DNA from 3 places in the Bradyrhizobium sp. R2.2-H genome. Region 2 is predicted to be linked to each of the others. Evidence: riboswitches for the same ligand, from Rfam matches in the RefSeq annotation. Region 2 holds a riboswitch; each other region holds the start of a gene.

Region 1 (10,084 bases), on a different contig from region 2:
CCAGGTCTCCTCGGCGCCGGCGCTGTCGCGCGCCAGGGTCAGCCACATCAGGCCGCGCGCGGCCTGTCGCGGCAGGCGGTCGCCGTTGAACAGCATCTGGCCGAGCAGCGCCTGCGCCTGGTGCTGGCCCTTCTGCGCGGCGAGGCCGAGCCAGCGCGCACCATAGCGGAAATCCTCGCGCGAGGCGTCCGGGGTCTTCAGGTACAGCCGCGCGAGATCGTATTGCGCGTCGGCGTTGCCGAAATAGGAGGCCGCATAGGAGAACATCTCCCGCGCCCGCTCCGGGTCCGACTTGATCTTCGAGTTCGGGATGCCGCTGAGATAATAGCGGCCGAGCGCGACGAAGGCGTTGGCCACGATCTGCGCCTGCGGCGCCGACGGGCTGTCCTCGGCATGCGCGTTGGCGATCCGGCTGAAATACTCGAAGGCACGCAAATCGTCCTGGGCGACGCCGTCGCCGTTGGCGTACATGCGGCCGAGCTTCCACTGCGCGATGGGGTGGCCACCCTCGGCGGCATATTGCAGCGCGCTGAGCGAGGCTTCCTGGGTTGCGACTGCCGGCGGAACCTTGGTGCGCACTGCACCGGCGGCGCCCGGCAAGGTGGTCACGACCGGGATGGCCGCGTCCTTGGGGTTGACCGGCGCGCCGTCGAAGGCGAGCGCCGGCGCGGCCAACGCAGCCGCCCCCAACACAAACGCAACTATGGCACGCCTAGATGTCCGCATAGCACTGTTTCTCGTGCGCGCCGCCTGGATGGGTTACCGCCCCACCGACCGCCGGTCCGACCTGCTGAGCATATTTCCAGAGCACACCCGACGTATGGTTAGTCGCGCGCGCGCTCCATTTGGTTTTGCGCTGGGCGAGCTCGGCGTCGCTCAATTTTACGTTAAGGCTACCGGCGACCGCGTCGATCTCGATGATGTCGCCGTCCTCGAGCAGCCCGATCGGGCCGCCGACCGCCGCCTCCGGCCCGACATGGCCGATGCAGAAGCCGCGGGTGGCGCCGGAGAAGCGGCCGTCGGTGATGAGCGCAATCTTGCCGCCCATGCCCTGGCCGGTCAGCGCCGCTGTGGTCTGGAGCATTTCCCGCATGCCGGGACCGCCCTTCGGCCCCTCGTAGCGGATCACGATGACTTCGCCTTCACGGTAGGTACGCTTCTGGACCGCCTCGAAAGCGTCCTCCTCACGGTCGAAGCACCTGGCCGGACCGGTAAACCTGAGGTTGGACATTCCCGCGACTTTCACGATCGCACCTTCTGGCGCCAAATTGCCCTTCAGACCGACCACACCGCCTGTCACGGTGATGGGCTTGTCTGCCGGGTGCACCACGTCCTGGTGCGGATTCCATTTCACGCTCTTGAGGTTTTCGGCGATCGTGCGGCCCGTGACGGTAAGGCAATCACCGTGCAGGAAGCCATTGTCGAGCAGCGTCTTCATCAGAAGCGGTATGCCACCTACTTCAAACATGTCTTTGGCGACATAACGGCCGCCCGGCTTCAAATCCGCGACATAAGGTGTCTTTTTGAAGATTTCGGCGACGTCGAACAGGTCGAACTTGATGCCGACCTCATGCGCGATCGCCGGCAGGTGCAGCGCAGCATTGGTCGAGCCGCCGGAGGCCGCAACCACGGCAGCCGCATTCTCCAGCGCCTTGCGGGTGACGATGTCGCGCGGCCGGATGTTCTGGGCGATCAGGTCCATCACCTTCTCGCCCGCGGTCATGCAGAATGCGTCGCGAATTTCGTAGGGTGCCGGGGCACCGGCAGAGTACGGCAAAGCGAGGCCGATCGCCTCCGAGACGGTCGCCATGGTGTTGGCGGTGAACTGCGCGCCGCAAGCGCCCGCCGACGGACAGGCCACACGCTCGATCTCGTCGAGGTCCTCGTCCGACATGGCGCCGACCGAGTGCTTGCCGACCGCCTCGAACATGTCCTGCACGGTGACCTGCTGCCCGCGGAAATTGCCGGGCAGGATCGAGCCGCCATAGATGAAGATCGAGGGCACGTTGAGGCGGACCATCGCCATCATCATGCCCGGCAGCGACTTGTCGCAGCCGGCAAGGCCGACCAGCGCGTCATAGGCGTGACCGCGCACCGTCAACTCGACCGAATCGGCGATGCATTCCCGCGACGGCAGCGAGGAGCGCATGCCGTCATGGCCCATGGCGATGCCATCGGTGACGGTGATGGTGCAGAATTCGCGCGGCGTGCCGCCGGCCGACGCCACGCCCTTCTTCACCGCCTGGGCCTGGCGCATCAGTGCGATGTTGCAGGGAGCAGCCTCGTTCCAGCAGGAGGCGACGCCGACGAAAGGCTGGTGGATCTGATCGGTGGTCAGCCCCATGGCGTAGAAGTAGGACCGATGGGGCGCACGCGCAGGGCCTTCCGTCACGTGACGGCTCGGCAGCCTCTGCTTGTCAATCTTTGCGACCATCGCAACCAGTTTCCCCGGCCAACCCTTTCAGACCCGAAAAATCAGAGCCAAGATTTGAATCGACCTTGGGACTTTCTCGTCGCCTTCGAAGACCGCCACTGCCTTAAAACATTAGAGTGATTTTATTCATGTTCGGGTGTGGCCAAAAAGCGGCGACGATGCGAACCACGGGTGGTCAGGGTTAAATGCGGGGTGAGTGTTGCGAGGACACAACAATCGTGGCGTGGAGGACACGACTAAAGCTACTTTGATACCTCCGCCAAGGAGCCATCTGTCAACTTCAGATTTTGGGACGGACGCAGGCCGCCCATTTCTGCCGCGAGAACAACGCACCCCGGCGGCTGAGTCGGCTTAGGCATTGCTGCCTCAACGCGCACCTGAAATTGCAGACGCGCCTTCGCATTCTCGCGGCTGAATTCGCCCGAGCTTTGCTTGGTCACTCCACCCTCTCAAGCCAAGAGGGCGCAGGGAAGACCGGGTGCTGACCTCGCACCCGCGGTCCGCTGCGCGAAGATGTAGCGCAAAGAGACCGCACAGCAGCATACAGGTGGTGCCAATCACTCGGCCTTCCCTGCGCGATGGTCGGACGGCTTATGCCGCGCTCTCCCGGGAGCCGAGTTCGTTCTGGCCTCCCTCACCCTCGCGAAATTCACCGACCTCCGCGCCGGTTGACGCGACTGCCCGCATCCGCAAGAACTTGACCGTAGCAACGACGGCCAGGACCACACGGTTTTGCCGTACGCACGGCCCGCCATTTCGCCGCAGTTTTCCCGGGCCCCGTCGACGAAGCCGGAAACTTACAGACGAGACGAAGCCTGACAGCGCCGTTCGTCCGCGCGCGGCCACGAGCTCACCGGGGACTACCCTCCCTGCCCGCACCTTTCGCGCCCGACGCTGCCGCGTCCACCGCAAGCCCGACTCGCGACAATGACGACCTCACGATCGCCCCTCAAGGATGAGCCGGGATGGGCGACACATACGCTATTTCCGAATTTCGGTAAAGCGGAATATTTTCACGCTGACGGATTGACAGAGGGCGACACAGGCGACGCCACCCGGATGGCGCGGAAGCGTAGTCCGGGAGGGGCGCGCTATGGAACGATTTGTCCCGGATTCGCCGCGCTCCATCCAGGCGACGCGAGCACTGCTCAGGCCGACATCACTCCCTTGCGCCCAAACGGATCGAGCAGGCGCACGACCTCGCAGACGGCGACGAGGCCGGCGAGCCAGGCGACATTGGTCAGCCCAATGCGCGTGACGATGGCTGCGGTGAAGGCGGCCTCTCCGCCCAGGAACGGCGTGGCGGCGAGCAGCGCGAGCTCGTAGGCCGCATAGGCGGCAACGAGCGCGAGCGCCAGCATCAGCGTCGTGCGGCCCTGCGGCAGCATGCGGAGCACGGCCGACGCCACTGCGGTCGCCAGCAGCGCAGCCGCGCCAATGACGAAACCCCAGGCGATGGTGCTGCCATCGATGGGATAGTGCAGCGCGCCGAAACCGATGCTCTGGTTCACGAGCCAAGCGCCGGTGACGACGAGCAGCGCCGGACGCAGCGGCAGCATTGCAGCCGCGACCACGGCGAAGGCCGCGAACGGCGTCGCACAGGCGAACGCAAAACTTGCGAGCGCGCACGATACCGTCAGCAGCGCGAAGCCGAACATCGGAGCGAGACGCGGCGCCACCGGATGGAGGCGGAAACCGTCGCCGCCGGACGGCAGGATATTGAGAGCCATAAGTAATCTCCTTCTCTTCGAGTTTTAGTCCATTTGGGGGCCTGTGACAGCCCCATTGAAATCAAAACGTGGCGCCGGCCTTGAGCAGATAGGTCCGACCGGGTAGCGGATAGGCGCTGAAGCGACCGTCCGTGAAGGTGCTTGCGACGGCGTAGTCGTAGTAGAGCGCGTTCAGCACATTGTTGACGCTGAGCGACCAGAAGTAGCGCTCATATTGGCCGCTGAGCTTGAGGTCGATCGTGCCATTGGCGGGAATCGGCTTCTGGGTTCCGGCCTGGTCGTTGTCCATGCGGCGCTCGCTCCAGAAGCGCGCGGTGGCGTCCAGCACCAGAAAGTTCTGCCAGATGTTCCAGGTGAGGCCCGCGCTCGCGGTGTAGCGCGACACCAGCGGCACGTCGTTGCCCGCCCAGACGCCTTCGCGGAAGACGGCCCGTGTGTAGGCCATGCCGAAACGCACCAGCAGGGCGTCGTTGATGCGATAGGAAACACTGGTCTCCGAGCCGTAGCGGCGGGTCGGATCCAGATTGGTGTTGTAGAACAGGATCGGATTGAAATGGATCTCGTTGGCGAGGTCCATCAAATAGAGGCTGCTCTGCATCTGCAGTCCGCCTCCTCTGATGCGCAGCCCACCCTCGACGTCCTGCGAGGTCTGGGTCTTGAGCTGGAACGTCTGTGGGAGCGGATTGAAGAACGGGTCGAACGAAGGGCCCGACGACACCCGCTCGTCGACGTCAGGCGTACGGAAGGCGCGCGCAACCCGGCCGAACAGCGCGACGGTGTCATTGAGGCGATGCTCCGCACCGAGATGCAGCGCATATTGCGTCTCGTCGCTCCCGAGTGGAAGCGCGCCGATGTCGGCGTTGAACGGAGCCGCCGGATCGAAATTGTCACGTGCCGAGAGATTGGTGTTCTGCACCCGGGCGCCGTAGGAGATATCGGTCGCCGGCGCAACGCCTAGCGTGTGCTGGACATAGCCTGCAACCGTCCGCTGCCTGAGATCGTAATTGTGCCAGGGAGCGAGACCCTGGCCGGCGCCGCGGTTCTGCTGAAAGGTCGCATCGTAGTAGTCGACGCCGGTCAGCACTTGCGAGAGCATTCCGAAGAGCAGGCTCTTCACGCTGAGCCGCGGCGTGATCGACCATGTCGTCAGGTCGGCATCGACATAGGTCGACGTGAAGAAAGCCGGAACCGGTGCCGGGCTCGAGAAGAATGCGCTCTGCTGCTTCTTGTCGCGCACGCCGCCGTCGACGATGAGATCGACGCCGTTGACAAGGGTTTTCGTGAAGCCCGCGGTCGCGCCGAGACCCTGCTGATTGGCGTAGTTGAAGGGCGTGCTGGTCCCTCGCCGGCTGGTCGCGAGCTCGTCGACGCCGATGGAGGGATCGACGGTGCGGCCGCCCGGCAGTCGCAGCTCCTGATTGTCACCGGTGACGGTCAGGAAGGCGGTCAGGCCCGGCGTCGTGTAGTTCAGATTGCCGACGCCGTTCTCCTGGGAATAGCGATTGTTGTCGCGGTAGCCGTCCGTCCTGACGGCATTGCCGTAGAACGAGGTCGACCACGGACCGGAATTGATCGCGGCCGAGACGTTGCCGAGCCTGGTATTGAACGAGCCGAAACCGGCCTCGATGCGCGCTGTCACGGGCGGGCCACCGACGCCGTTCTTGGTGACGACGTTGATGACGCCGCCGACCGCATTGTCACCATACAGCACCGCACCGGAATTGCCGCGCGTGATCTCGATGCGCTCGATGGCATTGAGCGGGATGGTGGAGAGGTCCACCTGCGCCATATCGATGTCGTTCAGCCGCCGTCCGTTGACCAGCACCAGCGTATTGGCCGTGGCGAAGGCACCGAAGCCGCGCAGGTCGACACTGGTCTTGGCACCGATCTGGCCGCCATAGAACGTCGTGATCTGGGCGCCCGGCACTTGCGTCGCGATGATCTCGGCCAGCGTCTGCGACGGCGCATGAGCGATGTCCGTGGCCGTAATGACGGTCGTGGCCGCGCCGACGATCCCGCCATTGCCGGCGGCGGCCTCGTTGCCCGAGCCGGACGAGCCGATCCCACTCGGCGCCCCGTCCGGCGCCGCTCGGCGCCGCCCCGCCTCGCCATCGCCAATCGCCCTGGCACGCGTACGGTTCTGATCGTCGGATCTGGTCACTTCGACCGGCGGCAGTTGCTCGGCGACGGACTGCTGGGCGTGGACGATGGAGTGATCGAGCGAATACAGCGAAACGGCCGCAACGATGCCGGCGCAGCGGCGCCCGGCGGCAGTGACAATACGGGACACAATTGTAACCTCGGCATGACGTCAGTGGCACGTCACAGCGAACGAGGCTTTACGGCGGAGGATCGATGGCTCCGGCAAAGCTAATGTCTGTACTCCCCGACCGACATCTTCGCGTGTGACCACGGCTGACGGCAGGTCTCCTGGCTCGCGGGTCGTTACCTCTGCGTCGCCTTCCCAGGACCGAGATTCCCAGTGGCATAGGACGAGAGATTCACCGCTTACAGTTGCGGGGGCAGCCATGGCATTGAGACGATCCCGCCTTGGGACATCTCGCACCACGTTCCCTTTTGATCTCCATGAGGAGAACCGTCAGCGGCCAATCTACGGGGCGTCCAGGCCGGGAGTCAATCGACCGCCGGCATCTTGGCCGCAGGCGCGATCGGCCGGCTCCGCAACGAATCGAGCAATGCCCTGCGCCGCCTACGTTCGCCCCCGCGGGCGCTGGGCCTGGGCCCAGGCGACGGCGACATCCCGCGGCGGAGCGTCGAGGCGCTTGATCGGCGTCAGTTCGCCGGAGGCCGAGACGATCGCGGTCTCTTCGCGCCGGCAGCGCGTGCAGACGAAACGGACCTCATGCGGGGATGCCGACCAGCTTGAACGTTTCACGTTGGCGGCCATCGGCCAGGCATCGCAATGCGAGCACGATACCAGGAACCGGCCGGGATCGAGCATACCCATTCCATTGGACTCCGCGTCCTGCCCGCTGCTTCCAATGACTATCCTATGTGAATCGTTCCGGTGCCTCGGCACCGTCGACGCCACGTCCGCTGGAGGCCTGCGCGCTGTTCGCCGTTCCCACGAGACCTCCGGCGAGGTCGATTTCAAAGCTTGCGAATTTCATCCGATGTCCCCCTGCTCCGATCGACCCTATCAGGTCGAGACGGCGAGGACGATAGGGAGCCGGGGATCGCGCGGTTGCGACGCCTCGCAAGGCAGAAGGCAATCCGCTCAGCGAGCCCCCTTGAGGGTGCAGGATGTCGTGCAGGTGACCGTGGTGCCGCGATCGCACGATCTGCAGGCGTTGACGCACTGGTTCAGGTCGCGTGGATTGTAGCTGTGGTTTCGTATCGGACAGCTCGACGTCGTCGAGCCGGTGATGTCCCGCTCCTGGTCGCAGGCAGCCGTCATGAGCGCGAATATGATCACGGCAACGAGGCGCATGGGACCTGCCCTGTCAGGCACAGCACGATGACACTCGCGAGGTGCGCTGCATTGCAGCGAACCCCGGCCTTCCCACCACGAGCCATCGCAGATTGGCGATGCCCGCGTGCTGCGAGAATGCGCGCTAAATGTTAAGAACGGATTTCAGCCGGCCTCAGGCCGCAGCCGTGGTCGCGATCGCCTGCCGAATATCCACCGCCAGCTGGCGATACTGTTCCCCGAGCCTCAGATAGAACTCGCGCTTGGTGCCGTCGGTTGCGAGCTTGGCGATCAGCTCGCATTCGGCGGTGAGCGTCTCGAACCGTTCCAACCTGTCCTGAAGTTCTGTCATCGGCGTGTCCCCGTCAAACGCCACAAGGACAGCTAACCTAAATCCGGGAAATAGGTCACGGCGAACATCGTTATGGGGTAGCATCAATTATTCCGCGGCCGCCTATTTCTGCTCGAGCCGCCAGGCGCCGTCCCAGGCGGCATCCGGCGGATTCGCCGCGAACTGCGCGATGCGGCCGAGCATCGCGCGCGAGGGACCGTCGCCGGGGACCGCCTCGAGCGCCGCGTTGAAGGCAGCACGTGCGTCGTCGAAGCGCCGGGCACGATACGCGGCGAGACCTTCGACATAGTGCGTGCGCAGGCTGACTTGCGCATCGGTGAGTGCGCCTGGTCGCGCCATCACCTCGAAGATCGCCTGCGGCGCGCTTTGGCCCGCGACCGCAAGACGGTCGATCTCGCGCAATTCGAGGCGAGATCCAATCGCGTCCGCAGTCGCTTGCGAGACCAGGATGCGGGTGCCGTAGACCTTGTTGACGGCCTCAAGCCGCGAGGCGAGATTCACGGCGTCGCCCATCACGGTAAAGCTCATCATCAACTCGGAGCCGATGCTGCCGGTCAGGACCTCGCCGGTGGCGATGCCGATCCGCAGATCGCACGCCGCGGGCATGGCGCGGATACCGAGCAGATCGGGCAGCTGCTTCTGCAGCGCGGGCACCTGGTCGGCCATCTCGACGGCGGCAAGCCCGGCGAGCAGGGCCTGCGCGTCCTCTTCGACGAAGGGCGGTCCCCAATAGGACATGATGGCGTCGCCGATATATTTGTCGATGACGCCGCGATTGCTCCTGATGGGGCCGGACATCATGGTGAAATAGTGGTTCATCACCTTGACGAGGCCGCGCGGGGTCATGCCCTCGCTCATCGAGGTGAAGCCGCTCATGTCGCAGAACATGATGGTCATGACCCGGCGCTCACCGTCGATGGCGACCTCCGGCCGCTCGATCAGTCCCTGCACCACTTTGGGGTCGATGTAGCGGCCAAAGGTCTCCCGGATGCGCTCGTTGTGCCGCAACTGCTCGATCATGCGGTTGAAGGCCGCGGCGAGCTCACCGATCTCGTCCTGCGTCGAGACGGCGATGGGCTTGTCGAACCGGCCCGCCTCGACCTCGCGGGTGCCGGCCAGCAGCAGCCGTACCGGACGCGTGATGCCGCTGGACACCAGCAGCGCAAAGGCAAATCCGACGATCGCCGCGAGCAATGTCACGACACCCGAAATGATGATGGTCTGATGCTGGCGGTTGATCACCTGCGACGTCGAGAAGAAGACCTGCGCCAGCATATCGCCGCGGATCGTATCGACCTTCCGGTTGAACTGGTCGCGCAGCATGTCGATGTGTTCCAGCGTGCCGCGCGCCTCGGACATCTGCCTGGCGTCGATCTGCTTGAGGAGCTTCGCGTGGTCCTCGCTCAGGTCTCGGCGCAGCTCGACGACGGCGGTCTCGATGCGGATATCGATCCGTCCAAGCGCGGCATTGTCGGAAAACGTCCGGGGGTCCTCGATGATCGCGTTGATCAGCTTGCGCGCGGCCTCAGCCTCCTCCTCGATCTTGCGGTCCGATTCCTCGACGTCGCGAAGGCGCGCTGTATAGGCCTCTTCATCCGACGGCGCCTCCATCCGGGTCATGACCATCCGCCGCAGCGCCAGCCCCCGCTCCAGCGAGCGACTGCTGGCGCGCGCCAGATGGCTATAGGCCGGGATGTAACGGTTGGTCAGCTCGTCGAGCAGGACGCCGACCTGGCTTGACATCACCATCGACAAAATCGAGGTGACCAGCATCAGGACGATCAATCCGAGGGCGATGCCGACGATCTTGCGCCGGATCGACTGGTTGAAAATCGGCATGGGTTGCGGAAGGCAAAGGCCAAAAGAACGGAACGAGGGAACTCCATACACCGGACTGGCTGCGGGAACACGCGCAATCTTGGCCTCCTGGCGTCCCGTACCATGCAACCGTCGCGCGAGACCGGCCGTTAACGAAGGTTAACGATCCTGCCCTTTTCTCCTTTGCGGAAGTTCCCACGGCGCATCCGTTTTTCGCCGCATTGTTGCGACAGCGTCAGGAACGCGGGACGATGCCTCGGCATCGTTCGGTATTCGATTCTCAAGCCGCATGTCGTCGCGGACCTTGGTTTGTAGTGGTT
Region 2 (10,084 bases):
CACGATCGGCGTGTTGACGCCGGCTGAAGTCGCGATCAGCACCGGCGGAATCCGCAGTGCTTCCTGAAACGTGTCGACGGCCTTGGCGAAATAGCTGCCCGGCCAAGTGCCGCCGATGTCGGGCCAGTGCGCGAGGCTCACCGCGAACGCCACGATCTCGCCATCGACGAAGACGGGGCGCACCACCTTGACGTCGTTGAGATGATTGCCCCCGAGCGCGCCGACATTGTAGATCACGACGTCGCCGTCGTTCAGGCTGTCGCGCGGCACCACCTTCAGCAATTCGGGGATGGTGTAGGCCATCGCGCCGAGATGGATCGGGATGTCGCGCCCCTGCCCGACCAGACCGCCGTGGCCGTCGGTGATCGCCGACGACAGGTCGCCGGCCTCGCGCAAGAGCGGCGAGCGCGCCGAGCGCGTCATCACCAGGCTCATCTCCTCGGCTGCGGCCGAGAGACCGTGCCTGATGACCTCGACGACGAACGGGTCGAGCTTCATGCCTCCCTCCGCGTCAGGAACAGATTGCCGGATACATCAGGCTTTGCCTGCCAGCCCGGCGGCACCACCACGGTGGACCATGCGTCTTCGATGATAGCCGGACCGCTGACGGTCTCGGTGAGCGAGGCGCGGTCGATGATTGCGGTCGGAATGTCATGGAAGCCGTCGAACGAGCAGCTGCGCGTGTCCGTTGACGCCGCTCTCACGGCCGTCGCGGGCCGGCTGACGACCGTCGTCGACGGCCGGCGCGCCTGCACTCGCACGGATTCGATGACGCAGGGCTCACTGGTCGCATAGCCGAACAACTCGTGATGCCGCGTCAGGAAATCCTGCTTCAGCCTGGCGACATCGAGCGGCAGTGTGAACGGCACCGGAATGGCGTCGTTCTGCGCCGCATAGCGCATCAAGGCCACCAGTTCGACCTGGATCTCCGCCTTCGCAACTCCGTTTGCGAGCAACGGCGCGGATGCATCGGCAATCAGGGCCTCGATCCGCTCCGATACGCGTGCGAAGTCGATGCCATCGAGGGCGGCGCGAAGAGTCTGCTGCTGGAGGAAGCTGAAATCGGCGGTGAGACAGCCCAGCGCCGAGAAGGCGCTGGATGCACTGGGCACGACGACCTCCGCGATCCCGTAGAGATCGGCGAGGCCCGCAGCATGCATGGGGCCGCCGCCGCCGAAGGCGAGCAGCGTGCAGTCGCGTCCGTCGATGCCGCGCTCGACCGTGACGCGGCGAAGCGCGCGGGCCATGGTCGCGTTCGCGACCTTGATGATGCCGAGTGCTGTTTCGGTGAGGCTCAATCCCAGTGCGTGCGCGATTGGCTCGATGACACGCTTGGCGCTATCGATGTCGATGCCAATGCGGTCGCCAAGCTTGGTCTCGGGATTGAGATAGCCGAGCACGGCGTTGGCGTCGGTGATGGTCGGCTCCGTGCCGCCGCGGCCGTAGCAGGCCGGCCCCGGCTCGGAGCCGGCGCTCTCCGGCCCGACCGTCAGGCCGCCGGGACCGTTGCGCACGATCGATCCGCCGCCCGCGCCGATCGAATGCACCGCGAGCATCGGCTGGCGCAGCGGCTTGTCACCGAGCATGCGGCCGTCGGTCATCTCGGCCTGGCCGTCGACGATCAGGCACACGTCGGTCGTGGTGCCGCCCATGTCGAACGTCAGCATCCGCGAGGTGCCGAGCTGGCGCGCGATGCTGACCGAGGCAGAGACGCCGGCGGCCGGTCCCGACATCGCCATCACCAGCGGCCGCCGCTTCACTGCCGAAATCGGGATCATGGCGCCGGCGGAATGAAACACCTGCAATCCCGGCCCGATCGGCAGCCGCTGCTCCAGTTCGCTCAGATACTCGACTGCGATCGGCATCGCGGCTGCGTTGAACACGGTCGCCGAAGTCCGCTCATACTCGCGTGCCTCGGGGTTGACCTCGTGCGACAGCGAGACATGGGCGACGACCTCCTTGAGGCGCTCGCCGAGCATCTTCTCGTGGACGGGATTGGCATAGGCGTGAAGCAAGGCCACCGCGACACTCTGCACGCCGGTGTCCTTCAGCCAAGCCAGCAGGCGCTCGATCTCCGCTTGCTCCAGCGCCTTCAGCACCCGACCCTCGTGATCGAGGCGCTCGGCAAGCCCGAAGCAGCGTTCGGGCGGCACCAGCGGCGGCGATTTCGGCGGAATGTCGAGCCGATAGAGATCGCGGCGGCGATAGCGCGCGATATCGAGCACGTCGGCAAAGCCTTCGGTCGCGACCAACGCGACCTTCGGCAGCCGGTTCTCGACGATCGCGTTGGTGACGCGCGTGGTGCCATGGACGAAGCGCTTGACCTCGCTCTTGCTTAGGCCCACCGCCTCGATCGCCTCCAGCATCGCTTGAACCGGCGCCTGCGGTCGCGAGGGCACTTTCGCGATCCGAGCTTCAGCGGAATCGCGCCTGATGGCGATGATATCGGTGAAGGTGCCACCGATATCGGTGCCGACTTCCCAGTGACTTTCAAAAGAGCTCATGTTGCGTCAGCTACGCGTGGCGTCCGAACCGGACGCCGGGCCCTTCCCGTCCATCGCAAACTCGAATGCCGAACCGAGAGCGCTCATCTTGCATCCCCTGTCATGCCACCGTCAGCGAGCGTGCGACAGAGCGGTGGCCTTCCGACAGGGCCAGAGTTGTCGCAATTCACTGGGCCAGCAGGCCCATGGCGCAGCGCGCCACAGCACGGGATGCACGTTTTGGTGCAGCAGTGCCTGCAGAGACAGCACGCGAACGCGCGCTGTTCCGCGCCGGAAACGCGCAACGCACCATAGATTTCTCTGGGCAATTCGCGATGTCTATTGCACTGCAGTCCGAGCGACCAAGTTCAGCTGTCTAATTTGCAGGCGATCAATCGGCAGCGTGGGCGTTCCGGATGCCTATGAGCTATGCACCGCAGTCGGCTCAGCCTCCCCTTATTGTACGATCAGTAAGAGAGCGACTTGGCGGGTCGGATGGTGCGTCGCGAGAGGCGCCGCCGATGCAGACTGCAATTCTTGCAAGCAGTGGAGCGGCATCCTCGACGCGCAACCGCCCGTAGCCGAACACCAGGCCTTGTCGCGTCGGCCGCTCCAGGAAATTCTGCGACAATGGCTGCACGTGGATGCCGGCCTGCTTCAGGACCGCGGCCGCCTCCCGATCGCTCATCCGCGCCTGCATTGCGTCGGTGAACAGTGCCACCAGGTGCAGGCCGGTGACGGCGGAGGACACGGTCAGATCATCCGGCATCAGCGCTCCGATCGCCTCGATCAGCGCCTTTCGGCGCGCAGCATAGACCCGCCGCATCGCGCGCAGGTGCCGCAGCAGATGCCCTTCCCGCATGAATTCCGCCAAGGCGAGTTGTCCGATGCCGGATGTGTGCACGTCGATTCGCGCGCGGCCCTTGGCGAACCCTTCGATGAAATGCCTGTTCGCGACGAGGTATCCGAGCCGCAGGTTCGGCATCATGATCTTCGAGAAAGTGCCGAAATAGATCACCCGGCCCTCGCGATCGAGCGAGCGCAGTGAGGCGATCATGCTGTCCTGATGCCTGAACTCCGAATTGTAGTCATCCTCGATCACCCAGACGTCGTTCCTGTTCGCCCAGTCGAGAAGCTCGAGCCGCCGCTCCAGGCCCATGCTGATCCCGAGCGGGTATTGATGCGATGGCGTGACCACGATCAGCCGCGCGCGCGGTGCGCGCCGAATTCCTTCCGAGACGACCAGCCCCTTGTCGTCGACCGGGATCGGAACGATGTTTGCGCCGGCCGCCGTGAGCGCCCATCGCGCCTCGACGAAGCCGGGCTCCTCGACCCAGACCTCGTCGCCGGGATCGAGGATCATCCGGCTGCAGAAATCCAGTGCTCCCGACGTGCCGGAGGTGACGACGACCTCGTCCGGCGAACAAACGAGACCGCGTACGGAGCTGAGGAAGTTCGCGATCTCGCTCCGCAATCGCGGATGGCCTTCGGGCGGAAGATCGAGGCACTCCTGCTCTCTCGGATTCTGCCAGGCCTGGCGCAGCAGGCGCGACCAATCCTTGAACGGAAAGGTCGAGATGTCGGGTGCGCCCGGAGCGAACACGGACGGCCAGTTGGTCTCGTAGTCGAGACCGAGCAGCGCGCGCCAACGCTCCGACATGTGGGCAGGCTTGCCAGCAGGCGACGCGGGCTCGGCATGCGGGGCCGTAACGGCAGCCACAATGACGCTGCCGCGCGGCGTCGATTCCAGATAGCCCTCGGCGTAGAGCAGATCCCATGCCGTCAGCACCACGGTCCGCGAGCATCCCAGTTCGCGCGCGATCTCGCGCGAACCGAGAAATTGCGTTCCTGAGGGAAAGGCGCCGCACAGAATGCCGTCACGGATATGCTTCGCGATCTGCAAGTGCAGCGGCACCGCGGAGGTCCGATCGATATGGATCCCGGCAAGGGATACACGCTTGCTCGGATGACGGCTGTTGTTCATGTCTCGCCTGCCGGGCAACGCAGGTTCTGCCCGCTGTCATTCCGGGGGCGCGCCCCGGAATGACAGCGCGACTTTTCCTTACGCGCTCGCCTGGGTCACGAACTTCGTGTTGAGATAGCCCTCGATCGCCTCGAGGCCGCCTTCGGAGCCGTAGCCGGAATCCTTGATGCCGCCGAACGGCACTTCGGGCAATGCGAGGCCGTGATGGTTGATCGACACCATGCCGCTCTCGATGTCGGCACCGATGGCCTGCATCGTCTTGGTCGAGGTGGTGTAGGCATAGGCCGCCAGGCCGTAAGGCAGGCGGTTGGCCTCAGCCACCACCTCGTCATAGCTGCGGAACGAGGTGATCGGCGCCACCGGGCCGAACGGCTCCTCGTTCATGATGCGGGCATCGCGCGGCACGTCCGTGAGCACCGTCGGCTCGAAGAAGAAGCCTTCATTGCCGATGCGCTTGCCGCCGGCCTTGACCTTGGCGCCGCGCTGGACCGCGTCGGAGACGAGGCCCTCCATGGCATCGACGCGGCGCGGATTCGCCAGCGGTCCCATGCGCGTGTCCTTGTCGAGGCCGTTGCCGACCTTGAGGCTCTTGGCCGCCGCCACGAACTTGTCGACGAAGGGCTCGTAGACGCTCTCATGCACCAGGAAGCGCGTCGGCGAGACGCAGACCTGGCCGGCGTTGCGGAACTTGTTGGCCGACAGGATTTTTGCGGCGTTGTCGAGGTCCGCGTCCGCGAACACGATCGCCGGCGCATGGCCGCCCAGCTCCATGGTGACGCGCTTCATGTGCAAGCCCGCGAGCGCAGCCAGATGCTTGCCGACGGCGGTCGAGCCGGTGAAGCTGATCTTGCGGATGATCGGATGCGGAATGAGATATTCCGACACCTCCGCCGGCACGCCGAACACCAGCTGCACGACGCCGGCCGGAATGCCCGCATCCACATAGGCCCGCACCAGCTCCATGCAGCTCGCAGGCGTCTCTTCCGGGCCCTTGACGATGATCGAGCAGCCGGCGGCGAGCGCCGCCGAGATCTTGCGCACCGCCTGGTTGATCGGGAAATTCCAGGGCGTGAAGGCGGCGACCGGGCCGACCGGCTCCTTGGTCACGAGCTGGGTGACGTTGCCCATCCGCGGCGGCACGATGCGGCCATAGGCGCGGCGCGCCTCTTCCGCGAACCAGTCGATGAGGTCGCCGGCCAGCATGGTCTCGCCCTGCGCTTCCACCACCGGCTTGCCCTGTTCCATCGTCATCACGGGCGCGATCTCGGCGGCGCGCGAGCGGATGATGTCGGCGGCCTTGCGCATCAGCTTGTAGCGGTCGAACGGCGGGGTCTTGCGCCAGATCTCGAAGCCCGCCTTGGCCGCTTCCAGCGCGCGATCGAGGTCGGCGCGCGAGGCATGCGGGGTCTTGCCGATCGGCTGGCCGGTGGCGGGATTGAGGATGTCCTCCGACTTGCCGGACGAACCATCGGTCCACTCGCCGGCGATGAACATCTGAACTTTCGGGTACATCCGTGCTGCCTCCTGCATGATTTTCAGTCTTCGACGGGTTGGCGCCGCCATCTCGAGCCGGCGCAGAGCTACACCGAAAGACAGCCGGCGAAAAGAGATCCGTGATGCCGCCCGCAGCGCATCGCTGACCTTCCCGGGCACTATCTCGTGGAGGCAAATCCACGGTTAGAACCGATCGAGATTGGGGCGGCGCGCATTGCAAGTCTCGCCCGCGGGCCAGATATTGCCGGGAGCCAGTCAATCGCATCCAAATCGGTCATCCGCCCACCATGCCCTTCTTCCGGCTCGACGACGGCGACCTTCGTCCCGACGAATCCATGGATTTCAACCCGGAGGACGTGCCGCGCGCCATCGCAGCCTTCGGCGGCGAGATGGTCACAAAGGGAACGGAGGTGGCCATGCACGCCCATACCAAGGACGAACTCGTCCTGGCCCGGCGCGGCATCGTCAGGCTGGAAGCCGGGCGAAACATGTGGATCGTGCCGCCGCGCTGCGCGGTCTGGATTCCCGGCCATGTTGCGCATGGCGTGAGCGTCGCTGGAGATGTCGAGGTCTATTGCCTGTTCGTGGAGCCGAATGCGGCACCGGCGCTGCCGCGGCAATGCTGCACGCTGACGATATCCCCTTTGCTGGAACGTCTGCTGGTCCATGCCTCGCACATGCCGGCCCTCTACGACGTCGACGGGCCAGACGGGCGGATCGCGGCAGTGCTGCTGGATCAGCTCTCGCTGGCGCCTGTCGAAGAGCTGCGTTTTCCCATGCCGGCCGATTCCAGGTTGCGCAGGATCGCGAGCGCGATGATGGCCGCCCCTTCCGACCGCGCGACGATCGAGGACTGGGGCCGCCGCATGGCTGTTGCTCCCAGAACCCTGACCCGCACCCTGCAACGCGAGACCGGCATGAGCTTCGGCCGCTGGCGCCAGCAACTCCACATCCTCATCGCGCTTCAGCGCCTCGACCAGGGAGCGTCGGTGCAGGCTGTGGCGCTCGATCTCGGCTATGAGGGCGCGAGCGCCTTCGTCACCATGTTCCGCAAAGCCCTGGGCAAGCCGCCCGCGCGATACCTCGCCGAGCGCCGCGTCCTCGCGCACTGACCGGAAATCGCAATCGATTGTCACGTTCGCGGAATGCGGCCGGCAGACCGATTCCGTATTCAGGCTCCAAGGCCCGTCCGCGGGCGCATTATCCGGAGCCGAGAAACATGGATTCCCTCAGCCAAGGCCTTGTCGCCGACGTTCTTCTTCGTCTTCATCGGGAAGCGGAGGCGGCCGATGCGCCGCTGATGCAAGCCATGGGCGAAGCAACCGATCAGCAGGGTGCCATCAGGCACTTCATCGAATCCGAGACCAGGGATCTCGCGGGGGTCTATCGCGGGCTCGCGGACAATTTTCTGAATGTGTCGCCCGAGTTCGGACGGTTTCTCTACCTCTGCGCCCGCGCCTGCAAGGCGACCCGCATCGTGGAGTTCGGCTCTTCGATGGGGATTTCCGCCATCTACATGGCCGCCGCCTTGCGCGACATGAGCGGCGGCCGCCTGATCGGGACCGATCTCGAGCCCGCCAAGATCGCGCGTGCACGCGCCAACCTCGCTGCCGCAGGGCTCGACGACCTGGTCGAATTTCGCGTCGGCGATGCGCGCGAAACCCTCAAGGCCGGCATCGGCGGCGAGATCGACATGGTGATGCTCGACGGCGCGTTTACGCTCTATCTTCCCATCCTGAAGCTGCTCGAGCCCCACCTGAAGTGCGGCGCAGTGATCATTGGCGAGAACGCGTTTGCGGAAGGCGCGGGCTATCTCGACTACGTGCGCGATCCCCAGAATGGCTATCTCTCGCTGCCGCTGCCGTTCAATCCGGGGCGCGGCAACGAACTGACCATCAGGACCAGGTAGTCCCGGCGGCGGCTGAGAAATGATTGGAGCCACTTTGAACGAGCCCGACCAACCCCGGATGTCCGAGCCATCGAAGCCGCCGCAGGGACGGGTCACGCGCATGTTGCTGCAATGGCTCATGCGCCCTGCGCGCATCGCCGGGATCGAGGTGCTCTCACCCCGCTTTCGGTCGATCGCGATCGAGGGCGACGCACTCAGGGGCCTTGCATGGACCGTGGGTCAGAAGATCCAGGTCGCGATGGGATCCGGCCTGAGCGCGCGAACCTACACGCCGATGTCGTGGGACGCGGAGAACGGACGCACGACATTGCTGGCTTTCGCGCACGGCAGCGGTCCTGGCAGCCGATGGGCAAGCAGCTTGCAGGAAGGCGACATATGCTGGCTCTTCGGCCCGCGCCGCTCACTCGAACCTTCCGCGGGAGAACCGCCCCTAGTTGTGTTCGGCGATGAAACCTCATTCGGCCTTGCTTCGGCACTCCAGGAGAGCCGACAGGCGGGCGGCACAATCCACGTGTTCGAAGTTTCCGATGCCGCAGAAGCAGGTCCCGTTCTGGCGGCGATCGGTCTCGCCAGCGCGACACTGATCGCGCGCAGCGCCGAGGATGCCCATCTCGCAGCCGTCGAGGCCGAACTGCTGCGCTTTTCCGCAAGCGCGCATTTCGTCCTGACCGGCAAGGCTTCGTCGATCCAGCGTATCAGCCGGGCCCTGAAAGCGGCCGGCGTCGCAACATCGCGGATGAGGACCAAGGCCTATTGGGCGCCGGGCAAGACAGGATTGGATTGACGCAAACGCCGCCAGCCGATGACGATGCCCGCGATCGAGAATGCCAGCCCGAGTGCGCTCGCTGCACGTCGTGTCGAGCACCACCTCGCCGGTCGATGACGAGACATAGACCTCCGTCCTGGCGGCATCGCCGAGGGCAGCGCGGAACAACGGCCGGTGGCGATCGAATCCATTCGGCACGCTCCATTGATCGCAGTCAGAATGCCCGGTGATCGTGGCGCCTGTTGCGTCGAGTCCACGCTGACGGGCGTGAGCCCGGTGATGGCAAGCTCGACGCCCTTCGACTCCTGTCGTCTTGCAATGTTGAGCTGCATGCCGCCGGCCGCCGCGCAGACGTTCTTGCGCAGGATGTCGTGGTTGCGGGGGCAGCCGCGGCATTGGGGACAAGTTTCCCCGCACCGCATTCCCTTTTCATTCCCTCTCGGGGAAACCGTCGCGATCGTCTAGGATTGCCATCATGACAGAGTCAATGCGCCAGTTGCGGCGGTGTAGCCACAGCGACCAACTTCCCTGGAGATGAGCATGGAAGGCGAGACCTTCCTCTGGCTGGTACGGCATGCGACCGTCGAGGGCGTGGCGGGGACGATCCATGCGGCGGATGCGCGGGCGGATCTCGGCGACCACGCAGCTTTGGCGGCTCTGCGGCAGCTCTTGCCGCCGGATGCCACCAGCTATGCCAGCCCGTCGCGGCGCACCGTCGAGACCGCGCGCGCACTGGGGTGCGAACCGGAATTGGTCAGCGAATTCCGCGAGCAGGATTTCGGCGACTGGACCGGCCGTCGGCATGACGAGCTCGCCGCGACCGGTGGCGAGACTTACGCGCAGTTCTGGCACGATCCGGCGCACGGACGGCCGCCGAACGGCGAAAGTTTTGCGGATCAGGTCGCCCGCGTTCGGCTGGGTCTGTCGCGGATCGGGGCCGGATCGGCAACGCTCGTCGTGCATTCCGGCACCATCCGCGCCGCGCTCTGCATCGCATTGGACCTGACGCCGCAGGCCGCCTTGCGCTTCGTGATCGATCCGCTGTCGCTGACCCGGATCGACCGGCTCGCGGCGGGCTGGCGCGTCGTCTCCGTCAACCAGCGCGTGGCTTGAGCCGCATCAGGCCGGGCGATCCGGCACGTTGGCCTGCGCGAACGTCGCCATGCCGTTGTGAAGCGCGCAGGCCGCGCGGACCAGCGGCAGCGCGATGGCCGCCCCGGATCCCTCGCCGAGCCTGAGATCGAGGCTGATCGGCGGCTGAACGTTCAGCGCGCGCAGCACCAGCCGATGCCCCTGCTCCGCCGATTGATGCGAGGCGAGCTGGAACGGCTGGCAGGACGGATTGAGACGCGCCGCCGCCAGCGCCGCGACGGACACGATGAAGCCGTCGATCAACACCGGAATGCGGGCTTGCGCCGCCGCAATGATCGCGCCCGAGATCGCCGCGA
Region 3 (10,084 bases), on a different contig from region 2:
CATGCGCTCGCTCGGGCGCCGCAAGGCCATGTGGTGGTTTCACGGCGACGCCAAGGTCAACGGGCAGGTCGTCGCGGAGGCCGACGTCGGCGCCATGCTGACGGACTGAGCGGCCAAGTGCTCCCGCAGGCACTTCAGGCGGGACAATCGTAGCGGCTGCCGGCCGTCCCGCGCCTGATATTCTGGTTGAAGAACTGGCCCATGGACGGCGCGCCCAGGAGGCGTTCGACCGTGTCGGCCGTCACGCCGCAATAGCGGTCATAGGCGCCGTGGCTCGCGACGACGAGATCCTGCCGCGCGCGATCGTAACAGACCCGCTGAAGCACCGTGCTCCTGGTGATGTCGCGGCACTCGAACGTGCCGAGATCGATGAGCCGGCGTTCACCGGTCTCGACCGTCTCGGACACGATCGATGTACCGGCGAGCTGCACAAGCAGAAGGACCAGAGCCCTGACCACGATAGTTGAAGCTCCGCATGAACGTGTTGATGATCCGGCCCGACCCCTTCATCCGGCACTTGAAATACGCCGAGATGATACGTCACTGGACAGATCGGGCAAAGTCGCGCTAACCACCGGAAAACCAAGCGACTTCAACATATAACCAGACCTTCTTGACGAGTAAGATTGGCTTGATGAGCAAGATTGATCCCACCGCACGGATCGCGGACGGCGCCGTGATCGGCGAGGGCACCGAGATCGGACCCTATTGCATCATCGGCCCGAACGTCGTGATCGGCGCGAATTGCCGGTTGATCGGACAAGTCACCGTCATCGGCCACACCTCGCTCGGCGATGGCTGCGTGATCTCGCCGTTCGCGGTGCTTGGCGGCGCCCCGCAGGATCTCAGTTATAAGGGTGAGCCGACCCGGCTCGAGATCGGTTCTGGCTGCACCATCCGGGAAGGTGCGACGATGAATGTCGGCACCATCAAGGGCGGCGGACTGACGCGCGTCGGCAGCGGCGGCTACTTCATGAACAACAGCCATGTCGGCCATGACTGCGTGGTCGGCGACAACGTGATCTTCGCGACGTCAGCAACACTCGGCGGGCATTGCGAGATCGGCGATGCCGTTTACATCGGCGGCCTGTCTGCGGTGCACCAGTTCACCCGCATCGGCTCCTATGTCATGGTCGGTGGTGTCTGCGGTGTGCGCGACGACGTCATCCCCTATGGGCTGGTCAACGGCCAATATGCGGTGCTGGAGAGCCTCAACCTGATCGGCATGAAGCGTCGCAAGTTCACCAAGCAGCGGCTCGCGACCGTGCGCGCGTTCTACCAGAAGCTCTTCCACGGGGCTGGCACGTTCGCCGAGCGTCTGGAGGCGGCGCGTCCGCTCGCTGGCGAAGACCCCGCGATCGCCGAAATCCTCGACTTCATCGGCAAGGGCAAGCGCCCGCTCTGTCTTCCCGCCATCGCGAAGTGAGTTCGGGATGGCCGCGGACATGACATCGGCGGCTCCGGAGATTTCGTCGCCGGTCGGCATCGTCGCCGGCGGCGGGGCCATGCCGTTCGCGGTCGCCGAGTCGCTCGCCGCGCACGGCATCACGCCGGTGCTGTTTCCGCTACGCGGGGCCTGCGATCCCCAGCGGGTGGAGAAGTACCGCCATCGCTGGATCTCGGTCGGCCAGCTCGGCCGCGCGATGCGGCTGTTCCGCGAGGAGGGGTGCCGCGACCTGATCTTCATCGGGACGCTGGTGCGGCCCTCGCTGTCGGAGATCCGTTTCGACGTCAAGACGCTGCGCCTGCTCGGCAACGTCATCCGCGCCTTTCGCGGCGGCGACGATCATCTGTTGTCCGGTGTCGGCCGCATCCTCGAGCAGGACGGCTTTCGCATGGTCGGCATCAAGGACGTCGCACCGGATCTCCTGATGCCCGAGGGCTGCATCAGCCGCGCATGGCCGAGCGACAACAGCAAGGCCGACATCGAGCGCGGGCGCGCGGTGCTGACCGCGCTCGGTCCGTTCGACATCGGCCAGGCCGCGGTGGTGATCGACGGCCATGTCGTGGCGGTCGAGGACATCGAGGGCACCGACGCGCTGCTCGCCCGCGTCGCGCGGCTGCGTGAGGAGGGCCGCATCCGCGCCGCCACGGGCCGCGGCGTGCTGGTGAAGGCGCCGAAGAGCGGCCAGGATCTGCGCTTCGACCTGCCGACGATCGGCTCGCGCACGATCGAGGGCGTCGCGGCCGCCGGCCTTGCGGGCATCGCCGTCATCGCCGGCAACACCATCGCTGCGGAGCCGCAAGCGATGATCGCGCTTGCCGACGCAAAATATCTCTTCATCATCGGCTTGCCCGCGTGATGCAGGGGCGCGATCCCATGCGCAAGATCTTCCTGATCGCCACGGAGGAATCCGGCGACCGGCTCGGCAGCGCCTTGATGAAGGTGCTGCGCCAGCGGCTCGGTGACGGCGTGCAGTTCGTCGGCGTCGGCGGCCGCACCATGGCGCGCGAGGGGCTCGAATCCTTGTTTCCGATCGAGGAGCTGTCGATCGTCGGCTTTGCCGCGGTGGTGCAGCAATTGCCGAAGATCCTGCGGCTGATCCGAAAGACCGCTGACGCCGTGGCCGAGGCCGCGCCGGACGTCCTCGTCATCATCGACAGCCCCGACTTCACCCATCGCGTCGCCCGGCGCGTGCGTTCGCGCAGTCCGGGAATCCCGATCGTCGATTACGTCTCGCCGCAGCTTTGGGCGTGGCGGCCGGGCCGCGCACGAACCATGCTCGGCTATGTCGACCATGTGCTCGGCCTGCTGCCGTTCGAGCCGGAGGAATACCGCAAGCTCGGTGGGCCGCCCTGCAGCTATGTCGGTCATCCCCTGATCGAGCAATTGTCCTCGCTGCGGCCGAACGCAGAGGAGCAGAAGCGCCGCGCGGGCACGCCGCCGGTGCTGCTGGTGCTGCCCGGCAGCCGCCGCAGCGAGATCCGGCATCACCTCGACGTGTTCGGTGCGACGTTCGACCGGTTGCAGGCGCAGGGGCGCACGTTCGAGCTGATGCTGCCGACCATGCCGCATCTTGAAGCCACCATCCGCGAGGGCGTCGCGAATTGGCCGGTCAAGCCGGAGATCGTGATCGGGGAGAACGAGAAGCGTGCCGCCTTCCGTATCGCCCATGCGGCGCTGGCGAAATCCGGCACGGTGACGCTCGAGCTCGCGCTGTCGGGCATTCCGATGGTGACGGCCTATCGCGTCGGCGCGATCGAGGCGTTCATCCTGCGCCGCGCGATCCGTGTCTCCTCGGTAATCCTCGCCAATCTCGTCATCGGCAAGGATGTCATTCCCGAATATTTGCAAGAGGACTGCACGCCGGAGAAACTGGCACCTGCGCTTCGGGACTTGCTGACGGAGTCTCCGCTGCGCCGGCAGCAGGTCGAGGCCTTCGCCCGGCTCGATCAGATCATGTCCACCGGCAACACATCGCCGAGCGTGCTCGCCGCCGACATCGTGCTGGCGACTATGTGCAAGGGGCGGCGAACGAGTTAGGCGGACGCCGTCAACTGTCTGCTTGCGACGGCCCAGCGGAAGCTCAATTGGCTCACAATCAACGGCTGATGAACCGAAGCCGACATTTCCGATAGTCTGATTTGCTTCAATGGCGCAGATAGCGCCAGCCGACGACGATACCGCTCACAGAGACGACGGTGCCAAGGATGGACAGCAGCCACACCACAATGTCCCAGGCCGGGCGATGCATCAGAAGCAATCGGAAATCGAAACTGTGCAGCGCGTTGAACAGCCAGCGATAGGTGCGACGGCTGTTGTCGGCGCGGCCGATGACGTCGCCGGTGACAGGGCTGATGTGAAACCATGTTTTTGCGTCATCATCAAACACGGCGCGCAGCACCGGCAACTCGCGGTCGTGATGATGCGCGTACCAGTAAGAGTCGTGTTCTTCGAGCACCCTGCGCTCCGCCAGGCGGGCTTGCGGCAGCAGCTTCGCTGCGGCGGTCCAAAGGCGATCCTGCGGGATTGCGGTCGTCTGGCCCGACGTCACATCCAGCGGCCTCTGCGTGCCATCACGCGATGCGACGATCATCATCGGGCTGCCATCGAGCCAGACGAAGCGCGCTTCGACCGCGGGGGATTGCGGCGTCGGCAGCTTCGTCGCAATCGTCGGCGCATCATGGGCGGCATAGCGTTGCAGCACCTCGCGGCTAGTGTTGCGGCTTGCGAAATATTCGCCGGGGTTGAGCGAAAGCCAGCCGGAGAACATCCAGGTCAGCACGAAGATGCCCGCGATCAGGCCCGTGACGTGGTGCCACGCCATCCAGCCACGATAGGGCGTGATCCTGCCGCTCGCATAGCGCCGCTTCAGCCGCACGCGCAGGATGCCGATCCAGATGCCGGTGACGCCGACGATGAGGCAGATGCCGGAGATCCAGAGCACGACGAGCCGCCACAGCGGGCCATCCTTGCGCAGCACGGTCGGGTAGATCCAGTGCGGGATCGAGCCGAGCCAGTTCCAGGTGCGTTCGGTGCGGTTGGTGTCGAGCGCGATCTCCCCGGAGCGCGAGGAGACATAGAGCCTGGTGCCGGCATCGTCGCCGAGCGCAATCAAGTAGAGCGGGCGCAGTGGATCGTAACGCGCCGTTACGCTCCATTGGTCGCGATCGACGATCTCCTCGAGACGCGGTGATCTGCTCGCGGGATGATGTTGCGCGACGGCGAGCGCCTGCTGTTCGGAAACACCCGTGATGACGCGGCCGTCGGCTGCAGAGATCGCCTGCCGCTTGCCCTCCCAGCCGGTGATACGATACACCGGCTCGTCCGCCAGCATGGACAGCCGGAGATCGCGCGGATAGTGGGTGGCGCCCGCCGCTTTCATCGCGTCGTCCGGCGACAGCGCCACTTTCGCCCACTGCATGTCAGGGAGCGCTGCCAGCCTCTCCTTCTCGGAAAGGCTCGGAAAGGCGACGTACATCATCACCACGCCCGATATGAACCACATAGCGAAGAACAGGCAGGTGACGATGCCGACCCAGCGATGGCCGATATACAGCCACCGCCGGAGGACGCGTCTCAGGGAGCGTGCCACGCTCAGAACTTCACGTTGACCGCGAGCTGCGCCGTGCGCGGCATGCCGAGCAGCCATTGGTTGGTGCCGCCCGACGTGGTGTAGACCTCATCGAACAGATTGTAGACGCGGAACGACACGGTGGTGTTGAGATCGGGCTTCCACTGCACACCGGCATTGACGACATTATAAGCTGGGCGCGTCACCGTGTTGGCATTGTCCGCATAGGTCTTGCCGACGATCTGCACGCCGGCATAGGCCGACCAATTCGGCGCAAAAGCCCAGGTCGCCCAGATGTTGGAGACGGTCTGCGGGACGTTGACCGGTACGTTGCCGGCATAGTTCACGGCTACGCCGCCAACCGACTGCACGAAGTCGTCATACCTCGCGCGCAGGAACGCGGTGTTGGCATCGATCCGCCAGCCGTAATCGAGCAGAAATCCGACCGTTGCTTCGACGCCGCGCGATGATTGCTGGCCGACCTGGACGGTCAGCGAAGGAATGTTGGGATCGCGGGCCAGCAGGTTGTTCTTCACGATCTCGTAGCCGGCCAAGGTCCATTCGCCGCGGCCGCCCCAAAACGATTGCTTCACGCCGATCTCGATCTGCTTGCCGGTGGAGAGATCGAAATTCCTGTTGGCGGACGAGAGTGAGATGATCCCTCCGACCGGATCGACCGCGGTGGAATATTGGCTATAGAAGGCGAGATCCTTGACGGGCGTATAGACCGCACCCGCGCGCCAGGTCGTCGAGGAGAACGATTTTTCAAAGCTGTTCGCGGGCACCCGATAGTCGGTGCGCGTGACCGTCGGCTCATCCTGACGGATGCCGGCAATCAGGGAGAGTTGCTCTGTGACCGACAGCCTGTTCTCGGCAAATAGAGCGTACTGGTTGGTCACGCTGCCGTAACCGGGAGTCGTAGCGTTCGTGCTGTTGAACACGCCTGAAACGACGTTGTACGGGTTGACGGATGACGAGCCGCCGTAGGGCGAATTGTTGATGTGGGTGAAATTGATGCTGTTGACGTCAAAGCCTGCCAGGAACTCGTTGGCCATCCCGAAAACATGCCCGCGGAACTTCGCATCCATGCGATTGCCGACCTGCTGCTGATCGTGAAAGATCTCGATGTAATCGCTGCGGTTGATCAGGCCGGTGGCGGGGTCATAGGCGTAGCTCTCGACGTCCTTCCAGTGACGCTTGGAATTCAGGTAGTAGAGCGTGTTGTGGATGGAGATTCCATCGGCGACCTGCCAGTCGGTCTTCACCTGGTTCCAGCTGTCCTGGTAGCGGATGTGGCTGTCGCTGACATTGTAGTTCTTGAAGCGTAGCGACTCGTCGAGCCTGCCGTTGATCAGCGGCGTGCCGAAGTAGCGCGACGGGTTGCGATCACCGTAATCCGTGGACAGCGTCCAGGTGACGTCTTCGTTCTGCCTGACCTGGACCACGGCATGAAGCGCGACGTTCGAGGTGTTGTCGCGATCGACCCATCCGTCCGACATGTTGCCGGTGGCGGTGATGCGATAGGCGACGTCCTTGCTGATCGGACCGCCGCTGTCGACCGCAATCCGCCGCTCCATGTTGGTGTCCAGCGAGATCTCGGCCTGGTTGCGCGGGATCCACAACGGCAGTTTCGACACGATGTTGATGGCGCCGCCGACCGCACCCGCGCCATACATCACCGATGCAGGGCCGCGCAGCACCTCGATACGCTCGGTCGACCAGGTGTCGAACGGAAAGGTCACCGTGCCGGCGCCGATATAGAGCTGAGTCCCGTCGTAGAGCGTCATCACGGAGCCGAGGCCCGTAAAGCCGCGGGTATTGAACGAGACGCCGCCGTTGCCCGGCGCCGGGCTCGCGGTGAAGCCGGTGGCGTTTTGCGTCACCGCGTCCAGGATGCTCTGCTGGCCGCGTTCGGCGATGGTTTCAGCCGAGATCACCTCCACGCTGGCCGGCGTCTGCAGGCGCGTCAGCCCAAGCCGGCTGCCGGCCGTGCTCGCTCCGGTGAGGTTGAGCGTCGGTGCGGCGAACGCGGGTCCGGCCGGGCTCGCGGTCGGAGCCCGCGCGTCGACGGACGCGCCGCGTTGCTGGCGTGAGCGCACAGCGCGCATTGCGTCCCTGCTTCGATTGTTGCTGGCATTCGGTTGCCTCTCTGGCGGCTGCACCACCACGGGGTCGAGCGATTGGGCCGGCCCTGCGGACTGTGCCCAGCCCTCGGTCGACAGCACGAGACAGGAGAATGCAACTGAACGGAGCAACGCGCGGCGATGGCGCGGGGAGACAATGGTACGGGAGGTCATCGATTGGCTCGCGATAACGTGGCACGTCACCGCGAACGCAGTCTGGTCGCTGCCCCGAAAGACGGCTACCCACACCCACCAGGACACCCCGCCCAATGTGCTCGCGTGTGACCACGACTGACGGCAGGTCTCCTGGCTCGCGGGTCGTTGCCTGTCGCCGCCTTCCCAAGCCCGCGGGCCCAGTGGCATTTGGCGAAGGCTCACCGCTTACAGTTGCGGGGGCAGCCACGGCGTTGGGGCATCCCCGCACCGTATTCCCTATTGATCTCCCGAGGGAGAACCGTCGCAATCACACTAGTTTCTTTTGCGAAGGACTGTCAACTAGCCATCTGCTGAGGCAGACAGCGGCGCGGACCCGAGGAAGAAGCCCTCCGCGAGGCCGGCGTCAATTCCAAAGCAGGCCTCGATGTCCACGAGTTTGCAAGGCACGAACAACGGCGCTGCGCCCGCCGCTGCAGACACGTCGTCGATCGGCGCTCGGTCTGCTCTCTGGTCGATGTTGAGGAGAGGGCGACGCGCGCTCTGTTCGAAGGCCCGTACGAAGGCGCCGCAGCAAGTGCGCGACAACAACCGGTCTCGTCGCGTGGGCAATGCGAAGCGTGCCAACGGGTGAAGGGTACGCTCCCACATTCGCTCTGCGAGCACCGTCACGAACAAAAACGGCGCCATCCTGGGATGGCGCCGTTTCGTGAGCCGTACCGGCTCAGGTCTTACTTGCGATCGCCGATCGGCACGTAATCGCGCTTGGTCACGCCGGTGTAGAGCTGGCGCGGACGGCCGATCTTCTGCTGCGGATCCTCGATCATCTCGCTCCACTGGCTGATCCAGCCGACGGTGCGGGCGACGGCGAACAGCACGGTGAACATCGAGACCGGGAAGCCCATCGCCTTCAGCGTGATGCCCGAATAGAAGTCGACGTTCGGGTAGAGCTTGCGGTCGATGAAGTACTGGTCGCTGAGCGCGATCTTCTCGAGCTCCATCGCCACCTTCAGCATGGGATCGTCGCCATGGCCGGTCTCCTTGAGCACGGCGTGACACATCTTCTGCATGATCTTGGCGCGCGGATCGTAGTTCTTGTAGACGCGGTGACCGAAGCCCATCAGGCGGACTTCGGAGTTCTTGTCCTTCACCTTGGCGATGAACTCGGGGATCTTGTCGACCGTGCCGATGTCGTAGAGCATGTTGAGCGCGGCTTCGTTGGCACCGCCATGCGCCGGGCCCCAGAGGCAGGCGATGCCCGCCGCGATGCAGGCGAACGGGTTGGCGCCGGAAGAGCCGGCGATGCGCACGGTCGACGTCGAGGCATTCTGCTCGTGGTCGGCGTGCAGGATGAAGATCTTCTCGAGCGCGTCGGCGAGCACGGGGCTCACCTTGTAATCCTCGCAGGGCACCGCGAAGCACATGTTCAGGAAGTTCTCGGCAAAGCCCAGCGAGTTCTTCGGATAGATGAAGGGCTGGCCGACGGTGTACTTGTAGGCCATCGCCGCCAGGGTCGGGATCTTCGCGATCATGCGCATGGAGGCGATCATGCGCTGCTTCGGATCGTTGATGTCGGTCGAGTCGTGATAGAATGCGGCGAGCGCGCCGACGGCCGCAACCATGATCGCCATCGGATGGGCATCGCGGCGGAAGCCCTGGAAGAAGCGGGCCATCTGCTCGTGCACCATCGTGTGATGAGTCACGCGGTGGTCGAAATCCCTTTTCTGCGAGGCGGTCGGCAGGTTCCCGTAGAGCAGGAGATAGCAGGTCTCCAGGAAGTCGCCATGCTCGGCGAGCTGCTCGATCGGGTAGCCGCGGTATTCCAGCACGCCAGCGTCGCCGTCGATATAGGTGATCTTGGACTGGCAGCTCGCGGTCGACGTGAAGCCCGGATCGTAGGTGAACAGGCCGGACTGGCCGTAGAGCTTACCGATATCGACGACATCGGGCCCGACGCTGCCGCTGAGGATCGGAAGCTCGTAGTTCTTGTTTCCTACCGTCAGCGTAGCGGTCTTGTTGCTTGGTTTTGCGTCCATCGTAGGTCCCCGATGTGTGGTGAAACGGGCCGGAGCCGGAGGCCCCTGGGAAGATCATGGGGGCAGGCCGGAAGTTCCAGAATGTACGGGGGAGATGGGTATATTATTGCTGTGTGCGCTGCAAGATCGCCGCACGCATGATCGACTTACGTCGTAGACTGGTCTTTGAGGCGGCCAAGGCTCTCCTGGCGTCCCAGCACGTCCAAAACCTCAAATATACCAGGCGACGTCGTCCGCCCGGTAAGCGCCGCCCTCAGCGGCTGGGCAACGGCGCCGAGCTTGAGACTGTTTTCCTCGGCAAAGGCGCGGAGCGCGGCCTCCGTCGCGGCGCCGCTCCAGGTCTCGACTTTCTCCAGCGCGGAATGAAGCTGGCCGATCAGCTTGCGGTTCTCGGGCGTCAGCTGCGCCTGCGCCTTGGGATCGAGCGCCAGCGGCCGGTCGGCGAAGATGAAATGGGCGCCGTCGATCAGCTCGATCAGAGTCTTGGCGCGCTCCTTCAGGGCCGGCATGGCCTTGAGGAGCTGTGCGCGCGTGGTGTCGTTCAACTTGGCCTTGAGCTCGCTGCGTCCGGGCACGTGGTCCAGCACATCCTCGAACATCTTCACGAGTGCTTGATCGTCGGCATGGCGGATGTAGTGACCGTTGAGGTTTTCCAGCTTGGCGAAATCGAAGCGGGCGGCAGCGCGGCCGACACTGGCGAGGTCGAATGCCGCGATCATCTCCTCGGTCGAGAAAATCTCCTGGTCGCCATGGCTCC

What was found. Region 2 has a riboswitch for cobalamin ahead of EDE08_RS39125 (PepSY domain-containing protein). Riboswitches for the same ligand answer to the same signal wherever they lie in the genome.
Region 1: it holds a riboswitch for cobalamin, as region 2 does, so the genes downstream of both, EDE08_RS07305 (TonB-dependent receptor) here and EDE08_RS39125 (PepSY domain-containing protein) in region 2, are expected to answer to the same signal.
Region 3: it holds a riboswitch for cobalamin, as region 2 does, so the genes downstream of both, EDE08_RS06960 (TonB-dependent receptor) here and EDE08_RS39125 (PepSY domain-containing protein) in region 2, are expected to answer to the same signal.

What each region holds. Positions count from the first base shown of each region.
Region 1 is NZ_SMBR01000002.1:676,346-686,429, reverse strand. Features, by position in the region: gene EDE08_RS07330 (tetratricopeptide repeat protein) at 1-726, opposite strand, end outside; gene ilvD (dihydroxy-acid dehydratase) at 713-2,434, opposite strand; gene EDE08_RS07320 (hypothetical protein) at 2,677-2,874, opposite strand; gene EDE08_RS07310 (hypothetical protein) at 3,583-4,164, opposite strand; gene EDE08_RS07305 (TonB-dependent receptor) at 4,226-6,454, opposite strand; cobalamin riboswitch at 6,568-6,780, opposite strand; gene EDE08_RS07300 (hypothetical protein) at 6,875-7,132, opposite strand; gene EDE08_RS07295 (hypothetical protein) at 7,403-7,615, opposite strand; gene EDE08_RS38245 (hypothetical protein) at 7,770-7,946, opposite strand; gene EDE08_RS07290 (adenylate/guanylate cyclase domain-containing protein) at 8,049-9,785, opposite strand.
Region 2 is NZ_SMBR01000006.1:223,913-233,996, reverse strand. Features, by position in the region: gene EDE08_RS17840 (hydantoinase B/oxoprolinase family protein) at 1-498, opposite strand, end outside; gene EDE08_RS17835 (hydantoinase/oxoprolinase family protein) at 495-2,504, opposite strand; gene pdxR (MocR-like pyridoxine biosynthesis transcription factor PdxR) at 2,929-4,467, opposite strand; gene EDE08_RS17825 (NAD-dependent succinate-semialdehyde dehydrogenase) at 4,546-5,979, opposite strand; gene EDE08_RS17820 (AraC family transcriptional regulator) at 6,249-7,073, shown strand; gene EDE08_RS17815 (O-methyltransferase) at 7,181-7,870, shown strand; gene EDE08_RS17810 (siderophore-interacting protein) at 7,929-8,654, shown strand; partial or broken gene EDE08_RS39125 (PepSY domain-containing protein) at 8,709-8,912, opposite strand; cobalamin riboswitch at 8,954-9,104, opposite strand; gene EDE08_RS17800 (histidine phosphatase family protein) at 9,177-9,749, shown strand; gene cobT (nicotinate-nucleotide--dimethylbenzimidazole phosphoribosyltransferase) at 9,756-10,084, opposite strand, start outside.
Region 3 is NZ_SMBR01000002.1:599,937-610,020, forward strand. Features, by position in the region: gene fabZ (3-hydroxyacyl-ACP dehydratase FabZ) at 1-109, shown strand, start outside; gene EDE08_RS06935 (KTSC domain-containing protein) at 135-458, opposite strand; gene lpxA (acyl-ACP--UDP-N-acetylglucosamine O-acyltransferase) at 635-1,426, shown strand; gene EDE08_RS06945 (LpxI family protein) at 1,446-2,303, shown strand; gene lpxB (lipid-A-disaccharide synthase) at 2,300-3,484, shown strand; gene EDE08_RS06955 (PepSY domain-containing protein) at 3,591-5,036, opposite strand; gene EDE08_RS06960 (TonB-dependent receptor) at 5,039-7,312, opposite strand; cobalamin riboswitch at 7,418-7,612, opposite strand; gene gltA (citrate synthase) at 8,023-9,327, opposite strand; gene gltX (glutamate--tRNA ligase) at 9,474-10,084, opposite strand, start outside.